One region of the Enterobacter cloacae complex sp. HYC003_NIDB genome, then DNA from elsewhere that is predicted to be linked to it. Evidence: predicted binding sites of a transcription regulator. Region 1 holds the regulator's gene; each other region holds the start of a gene.

Region 1 (3,478 bases):
ACTCTATCCTGGTGAAGAAAAAGCCGCGTTAAAGCCAAAGAAAAAGGCGGCTCAGGGCCGCCCTTGGGGATAGTGCCGGTTACCAGCGGTAGTCGTTACGGGTTTCCCAGTCTTTGACTTCGTTTTCCGCCTGATCTTTTTCGTAACCGTAGCGCTCCTGGATTTTACCTACCAGCTGATCGCGCTTACCTTCAATGACGGTCATATCGTCATCTGTCAGCTTACCCCACTGTTCTTTCGCTTTACCTTTGAATTGCTTCCAGTTGCCGCCGATTTCGTCTTTATTCATAATCGTGTCCTCGTGTTAAGCGTCTATGAGTATCGTCCGCTTCGTTCTTTTCTGCTGGACGTGATTATTATTGTAGTTAAGGATTCGGCAGTTGTTTTTATATTCGGAATCTTTAACCGTTACGATATATCGTGCGGGGCTGGAAACCAGGTATTGTTTCGCCAGTGACGATGCCAGATAACGGCCAGCGAAAGGCCACGCAGTGAGAGAAACACCGCCAGCGCCAGCCACAGACCATGATTGCCGAGATACGGCAGGGTTAGCAGCGTCAGGCCGAACCCCGCCGCCGCGACGGCCATGCTGTTGCGCATCTCCGCCCCTCGCGTCGCACCAATAAACATGCCGTCCAGCAAATAGCACCACACGCCCACCACCGGTAATACTACCTGCCAGAAGATGTAGCGATCGGCCAGCTCACGTAGCGCGGGCAACGAGGTGAGTAGTGCGACAATATGCCCACCAAAACAGGCGTACACCAGAGCAAAGACCAGCGCTACCAGGCCCGCCTGACGACAGGCAGCACGCCAGACTTCACGTAACTGGCCGCTTTCACGGGCGCCATAGGCCTGCCCTGAATGCGCCTCCACGGCGTAAGCAAAACCATCCAGCGCGTAAGCGGTAAAGGTCAGTAATGTCATGAGCACTGCGTTGACGGCAACGATCTCAGGCCCAAGACGCGCACCAAAAACGGTTAATGCACCAAAGCAGAGTTGCAGCAGAAGCGAACGGAGCATGATGTCGCGATTAAGCGCCAGCAGCTTACGAATGTTGCCGCGCCAGGCCGATTTCAGCAGATCCAGGGTGATACCGCGCATCGCCAGCACGCGCCAGACCATCCCCAAACCGATCAGCAGCGTACCGTACTCGGCAATCGCCGTGGCCAGCGCCGCGCCCCGGACGTTCATGTGCAGCCCCATCACCAGCCAGAGATCGAGCACAATGTTAAGCAGGTTGCCCACCACCAGCAGGATCACCGGCGCGCGGGCGTACTGCACGCCCAGCAGCCAGCCCAGCAGGACCAGGTTTGCCAGTGAAGCGGGCGCGCTGAGCCAGCGAATTTCGAGGAACCGCCGGGCCTGTTCCAGTACGGCATCGCTGCCGCCTACAATATGGAGCGCAAGATCAATCAGCGGCGTACGCAACAGAATGATTAACGCGCCAGCACCGAATGCCAGAATGAGCGGCTGAACCAGCGCACGCGCCAGACGCAGGGGATCTTTTGCACCATACGCCTGGGCCGTCAGGCCTGTCGTACTCATGCGCAGAAAAAGCAGCAGCATAAAGAGGAAGCTGGTCGCCGTTGCGCCGATCGCGACGCCGCCAAGATAAATCGGCGAATCGAGATGCCCGATAACCGCCGTATCCACCAGCCCCAGCAGAGGAACGGTAATATTGGAAAAAATCATCGGTAGCGCAAGACGCCACAACGCCTTATCGGCAGAAGTTAGCAATGCCATGGAAATTACCGGAATCAGAAAACAGGCCAGGCTGTAGAGGAACTACAGCCTGTCAGGAAGAGATTACAGCCATTCACCGTTGCGGATAACGCCGACCGCCAGTCCTTCAATAGAGAAGCTCTGCTCGCGGAGATCCACCACAATCGGGGAGAATTCATTGTTTTCAGGCAGAAGCTGCACGGTATTGCCTTGTTTCTTAAGGCGCTTAACCGTCACTTCATCATCAATGCGCGCTACCACGACTTGCCCGTTACGCACATCCTGCGTTTTGTGTACCGCCAGCAGATCGCCATCCAGAATACCGATATCTTTCATGGACATTCCGCTAACGCGCAGCAGGAAATCGGCGCTCGGCTTGAACATGCCTGGGTCAACCTGATAGTGCCCTTCGATGTGCTGCTGCGCCAGCAGAGGTTCACCTGCGGCAACGCGGCCCACCAGTGGAATACCGCTCTCTTCTTCCACAAGCAGACGAATGCCGCGTGAGGCGCCGGAAACAATCTCAATCACGCCCTTACGCGCCAGCGCTTTAAGGTGCTCTTCGGCAGCATTAGGAGAACGGAAGCCCAGACGCTGCGCAATTTCTGCACGCGTGGGTGGCATACCCGTCTGGCCGATATGATCCCGAATGAGATCAAACACCTCTTGCTGCCTGGTCGTTAACGCTTTCATACCGCCCCCTGGGTGTATATACAGTTATGCTGTGAGTATATACAGTCAAAGGCGATTTTGGAACCAAAAACTGCACAAAAAACCAGGGACTTAATTATTCCTCGAGGCTCATCGGAAATGCGACCAAAGCAGCGTGACCCAGGTGATCGCCGCAGTGATAATCGCCAGCAGTACGGCAGCAGAACCCATGTCTTTCGCCCGGCCAGACAGTTCATGGAATTCCGACCCGATTCGGTCAACAACGGCCTCAATAGCGCTATTCAGAATTTCCACTATCATCACCAGAAGGACAGATCCGATGAGCAGTACGCGGGTGATAGCATCAACATCAAGGAAGCAGGCGATGACAACGGCAACGATTGCGGCAACCGCTTCCTGGCGGAAAGCGGCTTCATTAACCCATGCCGCGCGGAAACCTTTCCATGAATAACCGGCAGCTTTAATGATTCGAGTTAACCCAGTGGTATTATTGGCCATTAAAAGAACCTTTTATGATAAATAGCGTCTGTAACTAAAGCCGCAGCGCGTTTTGCTGCAACCTGAAGTATGACGGGTAACAACAGAAATTTTGCGCGCTTTCTGTTATCCTTGCGCCGCAATTGCATTATTAACCAGAGGCTTTACATCGTTTATGTCCGGCTGGCCACGAATTTACTACAAATTACTTAATTTACCATTAAGCGTCCTGGTAAAAAGTAAGTCTATCCCAGCAGAACCTGCGCTGGAATTAGGGCTCGATACGTCGCGCCCTATTATGTACGTTTTGCCTTATAACTCGAAGGCAGACCTGCTGACGCTTCGCGCTCAATGTCTGGCGCACGATTTACCTGACCCGCTTGAACCGCTGGAAGTCGACGGTACGCTGCTGCCGCGCTACGTGTTCATCCATGGCGGGCCGCGCGTGTTCACCTATTACACGCCGAAAGAAGAGTCCATTAAGCTGTTCCATGATTACCTCGATCTGCACCGCAGCAACCCCGATCTGGACGTGCAGATGGTGCCGGTGTCGGTGATGTTTGGCCGTCGTCCGGGGCGCGAAAAAGGGGAAGAGAACCCGCCG
Region 2 (3,478 bases), 1.8 Mb from region 1:
GGGACGCGCCCGAGCGCAGCAAGTTCCCGCTGCAACTGTTCGGTTTCCACTTTAAAGCCCGTACCCACTCCAGCTACGGCAACGTGGATGTGCTCCAGGCCGCCTGTCGCCAGGAGGTGTGGCTTAACCCTGTGGATGCGGAGCAACGTGGAATCAAAAACGGGGATATGGTGCGCGTCTTCAACGACCGCGGCGAAGTGCGTATTGCCGCGAAAGTCACCCCGCGCATCATGCCCGGCGTAAGCGCGATGGGCCAGGGCGCCTGGCATGACGCCAACATGAATGGCGATCGTGTCGATCACGGCTCCTGCATCAATACCCTGACCACGCACCGCCCGTCACCGCTGGCGAAAGGCAACCCGCAGCACACGAACCTGGTGCAGATCGAGAAGGCATAAGGATTAACCGATGACTACCCAGTATGGATTTTTTATTGATTCCAGCCGCTGCACCGGGTGTAAAACCTGCGAGCTGGCCTGCAAGGATTACAAAGACCTGACCCCGGACGTCAGCTTCCGGCGTATTTATGAATATGCGGGCGGCGACTGGCAGGAGGACAACGGCGTCTGGCATCAGAATGTCTTCGCCTATTACCTGTCGATTGCCTGCAACCACTGCGAAGATCCGGCCTGCACCAAGGTCTGCCCGAGCGGGGCAATGCACAAGCGCGACGACGGTTTTGTGGTGGTGGACGAGGATGTCTGCATCGGCTGTCGCTACTGCCACATGGCCTGCCCGTACGGCGCGCCGCAGTACAATGCCGCCAAAGGCCACATGACCAAGTGCGACGGCTGCCACAGCCGCGTGGCGGACGGCAAAAAGCCCATCTGCGTCGAGTCCTGCCCGCTGCGCGCGCTGGACTTTGGCCCGATTGAAGAGCTGCGCAAAAAACACGGTCAGCTTGCTGCCGTCGCGCCGCTGCCGTCTGCGCACTTCACGAAGCCGAGTATTGTGATTAAACCTAACGCCAACAGCCGTCCGACGGGTGACACCACCGGCTACCTGGCAAACCCGAAGGAGGTGTGAGATGGGAAGTGGATGGCATGAATGGCCGCTGGTGATCTTCACCGTTTTCGGGCAGTGCGTGGCCGGCGCGTTAATCGTGATGGGCTTCGTCTGGCTAAAGGAAAATGATGACAAGGCCAGAATGCGTATCGTGCGCAGCCTGTTTTGTCTCTGGCTGGTAATGGGTATTGGGTTTATGGCCTCGGTACTGCATCTTGGCTCCCCGCTGCGTGCTTTCAACTCGCTTAACCGCGTGGGCGCGTCAGCGCTGAGTAATGAGATCGCGGCGGGTTCGATCTTCTTTGCCGTGGGCGGTTTCTGGTGGCTGGTGTCGGTTATCGGTAAAATGCCCCCAGCTTTGGGCAAAATCTGGCTGGTTGTCAGCCAGATCCTGGGCATCGTTTTTGTCTGGGCGATGACCCGTGTCTATCAGATTGAGACTGTCCCGACCTGGTATACGGGTTACACCACGCTGAGCTTCTTCCTGACGATGGTTCTGGCTGGTCCTCTGCTGGCCGCGCTGCTGCTGCGCGTCGCAAACGTGACATTCAAAGGTACTCTTGCCGCGTCAGTCAGCGTACTGGCACTTATCGTCTGCGTGGCGGTCGTCGTGTTGCAAAGCAATACGCTGGGGACAATACAGAGTTCCATCCAGCAGGCTAACGCCCTGCTTCCGGATTATGGTTCGCTTCAGGTATGGCGCATCGCGTTGCTGGCGGCGGGTTTAGGCTGCTGGATCTGCCCGCTGATTCGTCGTCAGGAGCCAAAAACGCTCGGCCTGTTTGCAGGTATCGTGCTGGTGGCGCTGGGTGAACTGATTGGCCGAGGGCTATTTTATGGTCTGCATATGACCGCAGGGTTAGCAATTGCAGGTTAACACAGGTGCGCGGGGCTACCCGCGCGCAAGTAAGGAAAGTTGTAATGAATGACGTCTCACACCGCGAATCGTTCGCGTTCAGCGCCCGGGTACTGGGCGCGCTGTTTTATTTCGCTCCAGACAGCGAGCAGACCGCGCCGCTGGTGAGTGCCCTGACCGCAGGTGACTGGGTTCAGGACTGGCCGCTGGCGGAGGAAAATCTGCTGCCTGTCGCCAGTATGTTTAAGACCCCATCGGATGAAGCGTTGAAAGACGCCTGGCAGCGTCTGTTTATTGGCCCGTATGCCCTGCCCGCCCCCCCGTGGGGCTCAGTCTGGCTTGATCGCGAGTCCGTGCTGTTTGGCGATTCGACCCTCGCGTTGCGTCAGTGGATGCGTGAAAACCATATCGCCTTTGAGATGCAGCAGAATGAGCCCGAAGATCATTTCGGAACGTTGCTGATGCTGGCGGCATGGCTTGCCGAGAACGGTCGCGAAACAGAACGCGACCAACTTCTTGCCTGGCATCTGCTGCCATGGAGCACGCGTTTCCTTAGCGTATTCGTTGAAAACGCGGCCCATCCGTTCTACACCGCGCTGGGTAAACTTGCCCAGCTGACGCTGGCGGAATGGCAGTCCACTTTGCTGATCCCGATTGCCGAAAAAACGCTGTACCGATAACAGCACCTGGCTTGTCCACCCGTTGTGCAGGCCAGGCTCGCACATTTTTGCTGCAACACAACGTCACAACTGCTATACTGTATATAATTACAGTATACGGGGGTGCACAATGGCTGTTGAAACAAAATTTGTTGTCGTAAGAAAAGGTGAAGAAAAAATGACATTTGCCAGTAAGAAAGAGGCTGACGCTCACGACAAGCTGCTCGATATGGCAGAAGCGTTTACCGACTGGCTGTTGCAAAGCGGAATGCAGATGGATGAAACGCAGGCGGAGAACCTTGGTCTTTATCTCGCCGAGCAGAAAGAGTCCGTGCAGCATATCCTGCGTACCAGCAAGCTTCCCGAGCTCAATGCTGAAACGGATAAAACAGCATCAGATGCGGACAGCAGCAAAAAAATCCGGGCCGTCAAAGCCGCCTGATTGTCAGAACGTCTCATCACCTGTCCTGCCGCCGCGGGCCGGAAACGGCTCGCGGCTTTATTAAGGTCGGCTGAACCTTATATTCATCAACCGTAACCCTGAAAATACGTCCTGTTATCTTGATTTGTCCGCCTCAACGGTTACGCTGATATTCAGCCTTTTTGCTTCCATGGTTATCATTGTTTTGGCCAGGTCCTTATCGCCCCCGTGCACTTTATCTATCAGATCTTGTACAAGGGTCATCATCAGGAAGTTTTTATTTGCAGGATAGAAATCTGTCGTAGTGATCCCGTTATCCTTCAGGCGCTGATGCGCCACCGTCTCTGTATCTGCGATTATTTCAGCTACTTTCTCATGCATGATCTCGATCTGCTCGAAAACAATGCGGTTAATCATTTCAATCTGTTCTGGCGTAAAATTCGGTTCCATTATTTCCCCTCGTCAGGCGTATGTTAAAAACACGTGAATCACACGTTGAGCGCCTCTGAATGGTGCGGTAAATTATCACACAACTCT
Region 3 (3,478 bases), 1.3 Mb from region 1:
TCACTTCTTCCAGCGTACGGTTGGTATGCAGCACAATGTTGCCGCTCGCCACTTTGTCCATCAGGCGTTTAATCAGGATCTTCTCCGCGCGGAAGGTGTCGCGACGGTGAATCAGGTGTACTTCTGAGGCAATATTTGCCAGATACAGCGCTTCTTCCACAGCGGTGTTGCCGCCGCCGATAACCGCAACTTTCTGGTTGCGATAGAAGAAACCGTCGCAGGTCGCGCAGGCTGACACGCCGCGGCCTTTGAACGCTTCTTCAGACGGCAGGCCGAGATAGCGGGCAGAGGCGCCGGTGGCGATGATCAGCGCATCGCAGGTGTATTCGCCGCTGTCACCCGTCAGGCGGAACGGACGGTTCTGCAAATCCACTTTATTGATGTGGTCGAACAGGATTTCGGTTTCGAATTTGGCGGCATGCTCGTGCATGCGCTCCATCAGCAGCGGCCCGGTCAGGTCGTTCGGGTCGCCAGGCCAGTTTTCCACTTCCGTGGTGGTGGTCAGCTGACCGCCTTTTTCCATCCCGGTGATCAGTACCGGTTGCAGGTTAGCGCGTGCAGCATAGACCGCTGCGGTATATCCCGCAGGTCCAGAACCAAGGATTAGCAGCTTACTGTGTTTGGTCGTGCCCATGAGATCCCCATTGTTGTTGGCAGGCAATGGGCTGGATTGTAGGGAATTTGTTGCCGTAAAAAAAGAGCAGGAGAGTTTTGCTTCCGATATATGCAATAGACGCGCCCTATGGGTCAGAGGCGGTCACATCACTTCTGCTACTGAAAACCGCGCGTTTATAAGGCAATAAAATGAGGATTAATACCCCTCCGTAATGAATATCCGGCATGTTGTACTAAAAATCGATGTTTTGCTTTGACAATCCCCTGCGCTTTTGCGAAAACATTCAAGGAAGAAAAAAAGACGCACGAACTGCATGCCGCATAGACATGCACGGAAATGCCATTTTTACCGGGTCAGTGAAATCTACGCATGGTGTGGACAGACGCCATACGTGATGTCTGTGACTGCTTTCGGGCAACGGTCTTCTTACCGCAGAACCCGAATCTACATCGCGTCTAATACATAACCAGGCGATGTGATGAATAACGGGTCCAGGCTCTGAACAGTGATGTGCACAGGGTCCAGGCAGGAGTAGGGAAGGAATACAGAGAGACAATAATAATGGTAGATAGCAAGAAGCGCCCTGGCAAAGATCTCGACCGTATCGATCGTAACATTCTTAATGAATTGCAAAAGGATGGGCGTATTTCCAACGTCGAGCTTTCAAAACGTGTGGGACTTTCCCCGACGCCGTGCCTTGAGCGTGTGCGTCGACTGGAAAGACAGGGTTTTATTCAGGGCTATACGGCTCTGCTGAACCCGCATTATCTGGATGCCTCACTTCTGGTATTTGTTGAGATTACTCTGAATCGTGGTGCACCAGATGTGTTTGAGCAATTTAACGCCGCTGTACAAAAACTTGAAGAAATTCAAGAGTGTCATCTGGTTTCCGGTGATTTTGACTACCTGTTGAAAACCCGTGTGCCTGATATGTCCGCCTACCGTAAGCTGCTGGGTGAAACCCTGCTGCGTCTGCCAGGCGTGAACGACACCCGTACTTATGTGGTGATGGAAGAGGTCAAACAGAGCAATCGTCTGGTTATTAAGACGCGCTAACACGGAACAGGTGCAAAATCAGTGTAGTTTGATTACACTCCTGTTAATCCATACAGCAACAGTGCCGGGAAGTCCCGGCGCTGTTGTCCGTTTTAGCACACAGGCAGGACATGCCTGATACCTGGAGAGCCTTTCTTGAGCCAGGAATACACTGAAGACAAAGAAGTCACATTATCTAAGCTAAGCAGCGGACGTCGTCTCCTTGAGGCGTTACTGATTGTTATTGCCCTTTTTGCCGTCTGGCTGATGGCTGCCTTACTCAGTTTCAACCCCTCAGACCCCAGCTGGTCGCAAACCGCATGGCATGAGCCTATCCATAATTTAGGTGGTGTTCCCGGTGCCTGGCTTGCGGACACGCTCTTCTTCATTTTCGGTGTGATGGCCTATACCCTTCCCGTCATCATTATTGGCGGATGCTGGTTTGCCTGGCGTCATCGACAGAACGACGACTACATCGATTATTTTGCCGTTTCGCTGCGCCTGATTGGCGCCCTGGCGCTGATCCTCACCTCCTGCGGACTGGCGGCGATCAACGCCGATGACATCTGGTACTTCGCCTCCGGCGGGGTGATTGGCAGCCTGTTGAGCTCCGCGCTGCAACCGATGCTTCACAGCAGCGGCGGCACGCTGGCGCTGCTTTGTATCTGGGCAGCGGGCCTGACGCTGTTTACCGGCTGGTCCTGGGTGAGCATTGCCGAAAAAATCGGCAGCTTTATTCTGACTCTGCTGACGTTTGCCAGCAATCGCACCCGTCGTGACGATACGTGGGTCGATGAAGACGAATATGAAGATGAGTACGAAGAGGAAGACGAGGCACCCGTGCAGCGTCGTGAATCCCGCCGTGCCCGTATTCTGCGCGGTGCTCTGGCGCGCCGCCAGCGCGTTGCTGAAAAATTCGCTAACCCGTTAGGCCGTAAAACGGATGCCGCGCTTTTCTCCGGCAAACGTATGGATGAAGAGGAGCAGATTGAGTATCGCGGCGCGGCCGTCGATCCTGATGATGTGTTGTTCTCTGGTCATCGAGCTACGCCGGGTGAGTATGATGAATACGATCCGCTGTTGCATGGTCATTCCGTGACTGAACCGGTAGCCGCTGCTGCTGCCGCAACGACGGCTGCGCAGGCCCATGTTGCGCCTGTTGAAGCCGTGATGCCGTCCTCGCCTGTTCCTGCACCGGAGTCCGCGATCCAGCAACCGCAGGTGGACTGGCAGACTGCGCCAGGCGTCCATACGCCTGAACCGACCATTGCGCCGGAGCCTGAAAGCTATATTCCTGTGCAGCAGGAACAGTGGCAGCAACCGTATCAGCCGCCTGAGCCTGCCAGCGAGCCGCAACAGCCGTATCAGGCTTATACGCCCGAACCTGCTGAACCTGAACAGCCATACGTTGCGCCGGTGTCTGAACCCGAAGTGGTGGAGGAAGCGAAGCCATCCCGTCCGCCATTGTACTATTTTGAAGAGGTGGAAGAGCGCCGTGCCCGAGAGCGCGAGCAGCTTGCCGCCTGGTATCAGCCCGTGCCTGAGCCGGTGCAGGAGCCTGTTGTAAAAGCGCCTTCTGCGAGCGTTGCACCTGTAGATCCAGCGCCAGCCGTTGCGTCAGGAGCGGAAACCGTGAAGCAGGCAACGGCAGCCGCTGCCGCGTCCGCTCCGCTATTCAGCCCGGCAACCGACGGTGCGCCGCGTCCTCAGGTAAAAGAGGGCATTGGTCCACAATTGCCGCGCCCTAATCGCGTGCGCGTACCGACGCGCCGGGAGCTGGCCTCTTATGGCATTAAACTGCCTTCCCAGCGTATGGCGGAAGAAAAA
Region 4 (3,478 bases), 110 kb from region 1:
TTCAGCTTCCGGGCCTACGTTTACCTGTCCGTCTCGGAATTTCTGCTCTTCACCGTGCTGACGCCGCTCTACATCACGCTGATATATGACTTGCTCAGCAGGCGCCGTTTGCGCTGGGGGTATCTGCTGAGCGCTGCGCTGGCAGTCATTGGCGCGGCGATTATTCGCTATGACAAGGTAAGCGATCACTTCTGGACCGGGCTGATGTTCGTCCAGCTCGCTAATATCAGCTTTGCCATCGGGATGGTGGGTTACAAACGTCTGATGGAGACCCGCCCGATGCCGCAGCATAACGCGTTTGCGTGGTTCTATATGGGCGCGGCGATTGTCGCGGTAGCGGCGTGGTTTCTGCTCGGCAATCCGCAAAAGCTGCCGACTACCTCCGTGCAGTGGAGCGTTCTGGTCTGGCTGGGCGTGGTGGCGTCGGGGCTGGGCTATTTTATGTGGAACTACGGCGCTACGCAGGTAGACGCCGGGACGCTGGGGATCATGAACAATGTGCACGTGCCGGCGGGGCTACTGGTGAACCTCGCCATCTGGCAGGAGCAGCCGCACTGGCCGAGTTTCCTTATTGGGGGAACGGTGATCCTGGCTTCGCTGTGGGTACATCGCCGCTGGGTCGCTCCGCGCTCCGCACAAACGGAAGATGGTCGCACGCGTGGTTCCGCGCTGAGCGAATAAACGCTTCCGTAATCGGCTGACGCTGCTCGCCGTCGCGCACGGCGGCGTACAGCCGGCTCCACAGTCCTTCACCCAGGGTTTTGGTGACCACCAGACCCTGGCGTTCAACCGTCTCGACCACCCAGTGCGGCAGCGCCGCAATCCCCATTCTGGCCGCCACCATCTGAATTAACAGCAGCGTGTTATCCACGCTTTTCAGCTGTGGGCTGATGCCCGCGGGTTGCAGGAAATGGCGCCAGATATCCAGACGACTGCGCTGTACCGGGTAAATCAGCAGCGTCTCCGTTGCCAGATCTTCCGGCGTGATACGCGTTTTAGCGGCCAGCGGATGGTCCGGGGCCAGCACCAGACGCACCTCAAAATCAAACATTGGCGAATAGTGCAGACCGCTGCGCGGCAGAATATCTGAGGTCATCACCAGATCCAGCTCACCCTGCTGAAGCGACGGCTGCGGATCAAACGTGACGCCGGATTTGAAGTCCATCTCCACCTGCGGCCACTTCTGGCGGAAGTTCTCAAGCGCGGGGGTCAGCCACTGAATACAGCTGTGACACTCAATGGCGATGCGCAGGGTGGTCTGCTGCGGCTCGTTGCAGGACTGCAACGCGCTGGCAATCTGCGGCAACACCTGGTTCGCCAGCTGAAGCAAAATTTCGCCCTGCGGCGTAAAGCGCAAAGGCTGGCTCTTACGCACAAAAAGACGAAAGCCGAGGCGTTGTTCCAGATCGCTGAACTGGTGAGAAAGGGCAGACTGAGTCTGGTGCAGCGTGGCCGCTGCCGCCGCAAGAGAACCGCAGTTCCGCAACGCTTGTAGCGTTTTCAGGTGTTTTATCTCGATCATGAAAGTCCTTCACTTCGCCATGAACATTTTGCGCTTGAGGAATATACAGTACCTGCCAATTATAGAAGTGTAAACATCTGGACGTCTAAATAACGAATTTCTACAAGGGGTATGCCATGACAATCCGCACTCACACTCTCGGTTTCCCTCGCGTTGGTCTGCGTCGCGAGCTGAAAAAAGCGCAAGAAAGCTACTGGGCGGGTAACGCCACCCGCGAAGAACTGCTGGCGGTGGGGCGCGAGCTGCGCGCGCGTCACTGGGATCAGCAAAAACAGGCGGGCGTAGACCTGCTGCCGGTGGGCGATTTCGCCTGGTACGACCATGTTCTGACCACCAGCCTGCTGCTTGGCAACGTGCCGGCTCGTCATCAGAACAACGATGGATCGGTGGATATCGATACCCTGTTCCGCATCGGCCGTGGCCGCGCGCCAACGGGTGAGCCAGCGGCAGCGGCGGAAATGACCAAGTGGTTTAACACTAACTATCACTATATGGTGCCGGAGTTCGTTAAGGACCAGCAGTTCAAACTGACCTGGACCCAGCTTCTGGATGAAGTGGACGAAGCGCTGGCGCTGGGTCACCAGGTGAAACCCGTGCTGCTGGGGCCGGTCACCTACCTGTGGCTGGGCAAAGTGAAAGGCGAGCAGTTCGACCGCCTCAGCCTGCTGAACGATATTCTGCCGGTTTATAAGCAGGTGCTGATTGAGCTGGGCAAACGCGGTATTCAGTGGGTGCAAATCGATGAACCGGCGCTGGTGCTTGAGCTGCCGCAGGCGTGGCTGGATGCCTTCAAACCGGCGTATGACGCGCTCACGGGCCATGTGAAGCTGCTGCTGACCACCTATTTCGAGGGCGTAACGCCGAACCTCGACACCATTACCGCGCTGCCGGTTCAGGGTCTGCACGTTGATCTCGTTCACGGCAAAGACGATGTGGCAGAGTTGCACAAGCGTCTGCCTGCGGAGTGGCTGCTCTCTGCCGGTCTGGTGAATGGTCGTAACGTCTGGCGTGCCGATCTCACCGGGAAATATGCACAAATCAAGGACATTGTCGGTAAACGTGAATTGTGGGTAGCCTCTTCCTGTTCCCTGCTGCACAGCCCGATCGACCTGAGCGTGGAGACCCGACTCGATCCTGAGGTGAAAAGCTGGTTTGCCTTTGCCCTGCAAAAGTGTGAGGAGCTGGCTCTGCTGCGCGACGCGTTGAACAGCGGCGACACAGCAGCGATTACTGACTGGAGCGCCCCGATCCAGGCGCGCCGTCACTCGACGCGCGTGCATAACCCGGCGGTGGAAAAACGTCTGGCGGCCATCACTGCCCGGGACAGCCAGCGCCAGAGCCCGTATGAAGTGCGCGCCGAAGCCCAGCGTGCGCGCTTTAACCTGCCCGCGTGGCCGACCACAACCATCGGCTCCTTCCCGCAGACTACCGAGATCCGCGGCCTGCGCCTGGACTTCAAAAAGGGCAATCTGGATGCGAATCACTACCGCACCGGCATTGCGGAGCACATCAAACAGGCGATCGTCGAGCAGGAACGTCTGGGTCTGGACGTGCTGGTGCACGGCGAGGCCGAGCGTAACGATATGGTGGAATACTTCGGTGAACACCTGGACGGCTTTGTCTTTACCCAGAACGGCTGGGTGCAAAGCTACGGCTCCCGCTGCGTGAAGCCGCCGGTGGTGATCGGTGACGTCAGCCGCCCGGAAGCGATCACCGTGGAGTGGGCGAAGTATGCCCAGTCTCTGACCGACAAACCGGTAAAAGGCATGCTGACGGGGCCGGTGACCATTCTCTGCTGGTCGTTCCCGCGTGAAGATGTATCCCGGGAAACCATCGCCAAACAGATCGCCCTGGCGCTGCGTGATGAAGTGGCGGATCTGGAAGCGGCGGGGATTGGCATCATTCAGATCGACGAACCGGCGCTGCGTGAAGGCTTGCCGCTGCGTCGCAGCGACT

The links. Region 1 encodes LexA, which represses DNA repair genes until DNA is damaged. Its sites were predicted from a motif close to TNCTGTATGTACATACAGNA; they were not measured.
Region 2: the regulator LexA is predicted to act here: its motif matches at 2,617-2,636, upstream of O1722_RS12860 (YebG family protein).
Region 3: the regulator LexA is predicted to act here: its motif matches at 1,711-1,730, upstream of O1722_RS15260 (DNA translocase FtsK 4TM domain-containing protein).
Region 4: the regulator LexA is predicted to act here: its motif matches at 1,554-1,573, upstream of metR (HTH-type transcriptional regulator MetR).

The regions. Positions count from the first base shown of each region.
Region 1 covers NZ_CP114220.1:4,516,063-4,519,540, forward strand. Annotated here, with positions in the region: gene zur (zinc uptake transcriptional repressor Zur) at 1-32, shown strand, start outside; gene O1722_RS21640 (CsbD family protein) at 80-289, opposite strand; gene dinF (MATE family efflux transporter DinF) at 409-1,746, opposite strand; gene lexA (transcriptional repressor LexA) at 1,810-2,418, opposite strand; gene O1722_RS21655 (diacylglycerol kinase) at 2,527-2,895, opposite strand; gene plsB (glycerol-3-phosphate 1-O-acyltransferase PlsB) at 3,050-3,478, shown strand, end outside.
Region 2 covers NZ_CP114220.1:2,709,434-2,712,911, forward strand. Annotated here, with positions in the region: gene ynfE (selenate/tellurate reductase subunit YnfE) at 1-398, shown strand, start outside; gene O1722_RS12845 (DMSO/selenate family reductase complex B subunit) at 409-1,026, shown strand; gene O1722_RS12850 (dimethyl sulfoxide reductase anchor subunit family protein) at 1,028-1,882, shown strand; gene dmsD (Tat proofreading chaperone DmsD) at 1,927-2,541, shown strand; gene O1722_RS12860 (YebG family protein) at 2,651-2,962, shown strand; gene O1722_RS12865 (hypothetical protein) at 3,077-3,391, opposite strand; gene catA (type A chloramphenicol O-acetyltransferase) at 3,430-3,478, opposite strand, start outside.
Region 3 covers NZ_CP114220.1:3,189,633-3,193,110, reverse strand. Annotated here, with positions in the region: gene trxB (thioredoxin-disulfide reductase) at 1-634, opposite strand, end outside; gene lrp (leucine-responsive transcriptional regulator Lrp) at 1,178-1,672, shown strand; gene O1722_RS15260 (DNA translocase FtsK 4TM domain-containing protein) at 1,808-3,478, shown strand, end outside.
Region 4 covers NZ_CP114220.1:4,627,972-4,631,449, reverse strand. Annotated here, with positions in the region: gene O1722_RS22160 (carboxylate/amino acid/amine transporter) at 1-681, shown strand, start outside; gene metR (HTH-type transcriptional regulator MetR) at 569-1,522, opposite strand; gene metE (5-methyltetrahydropteroyltriglutamate--homocysteine S-methyltransferase) at 1,639-3,478, shown strand, end outside.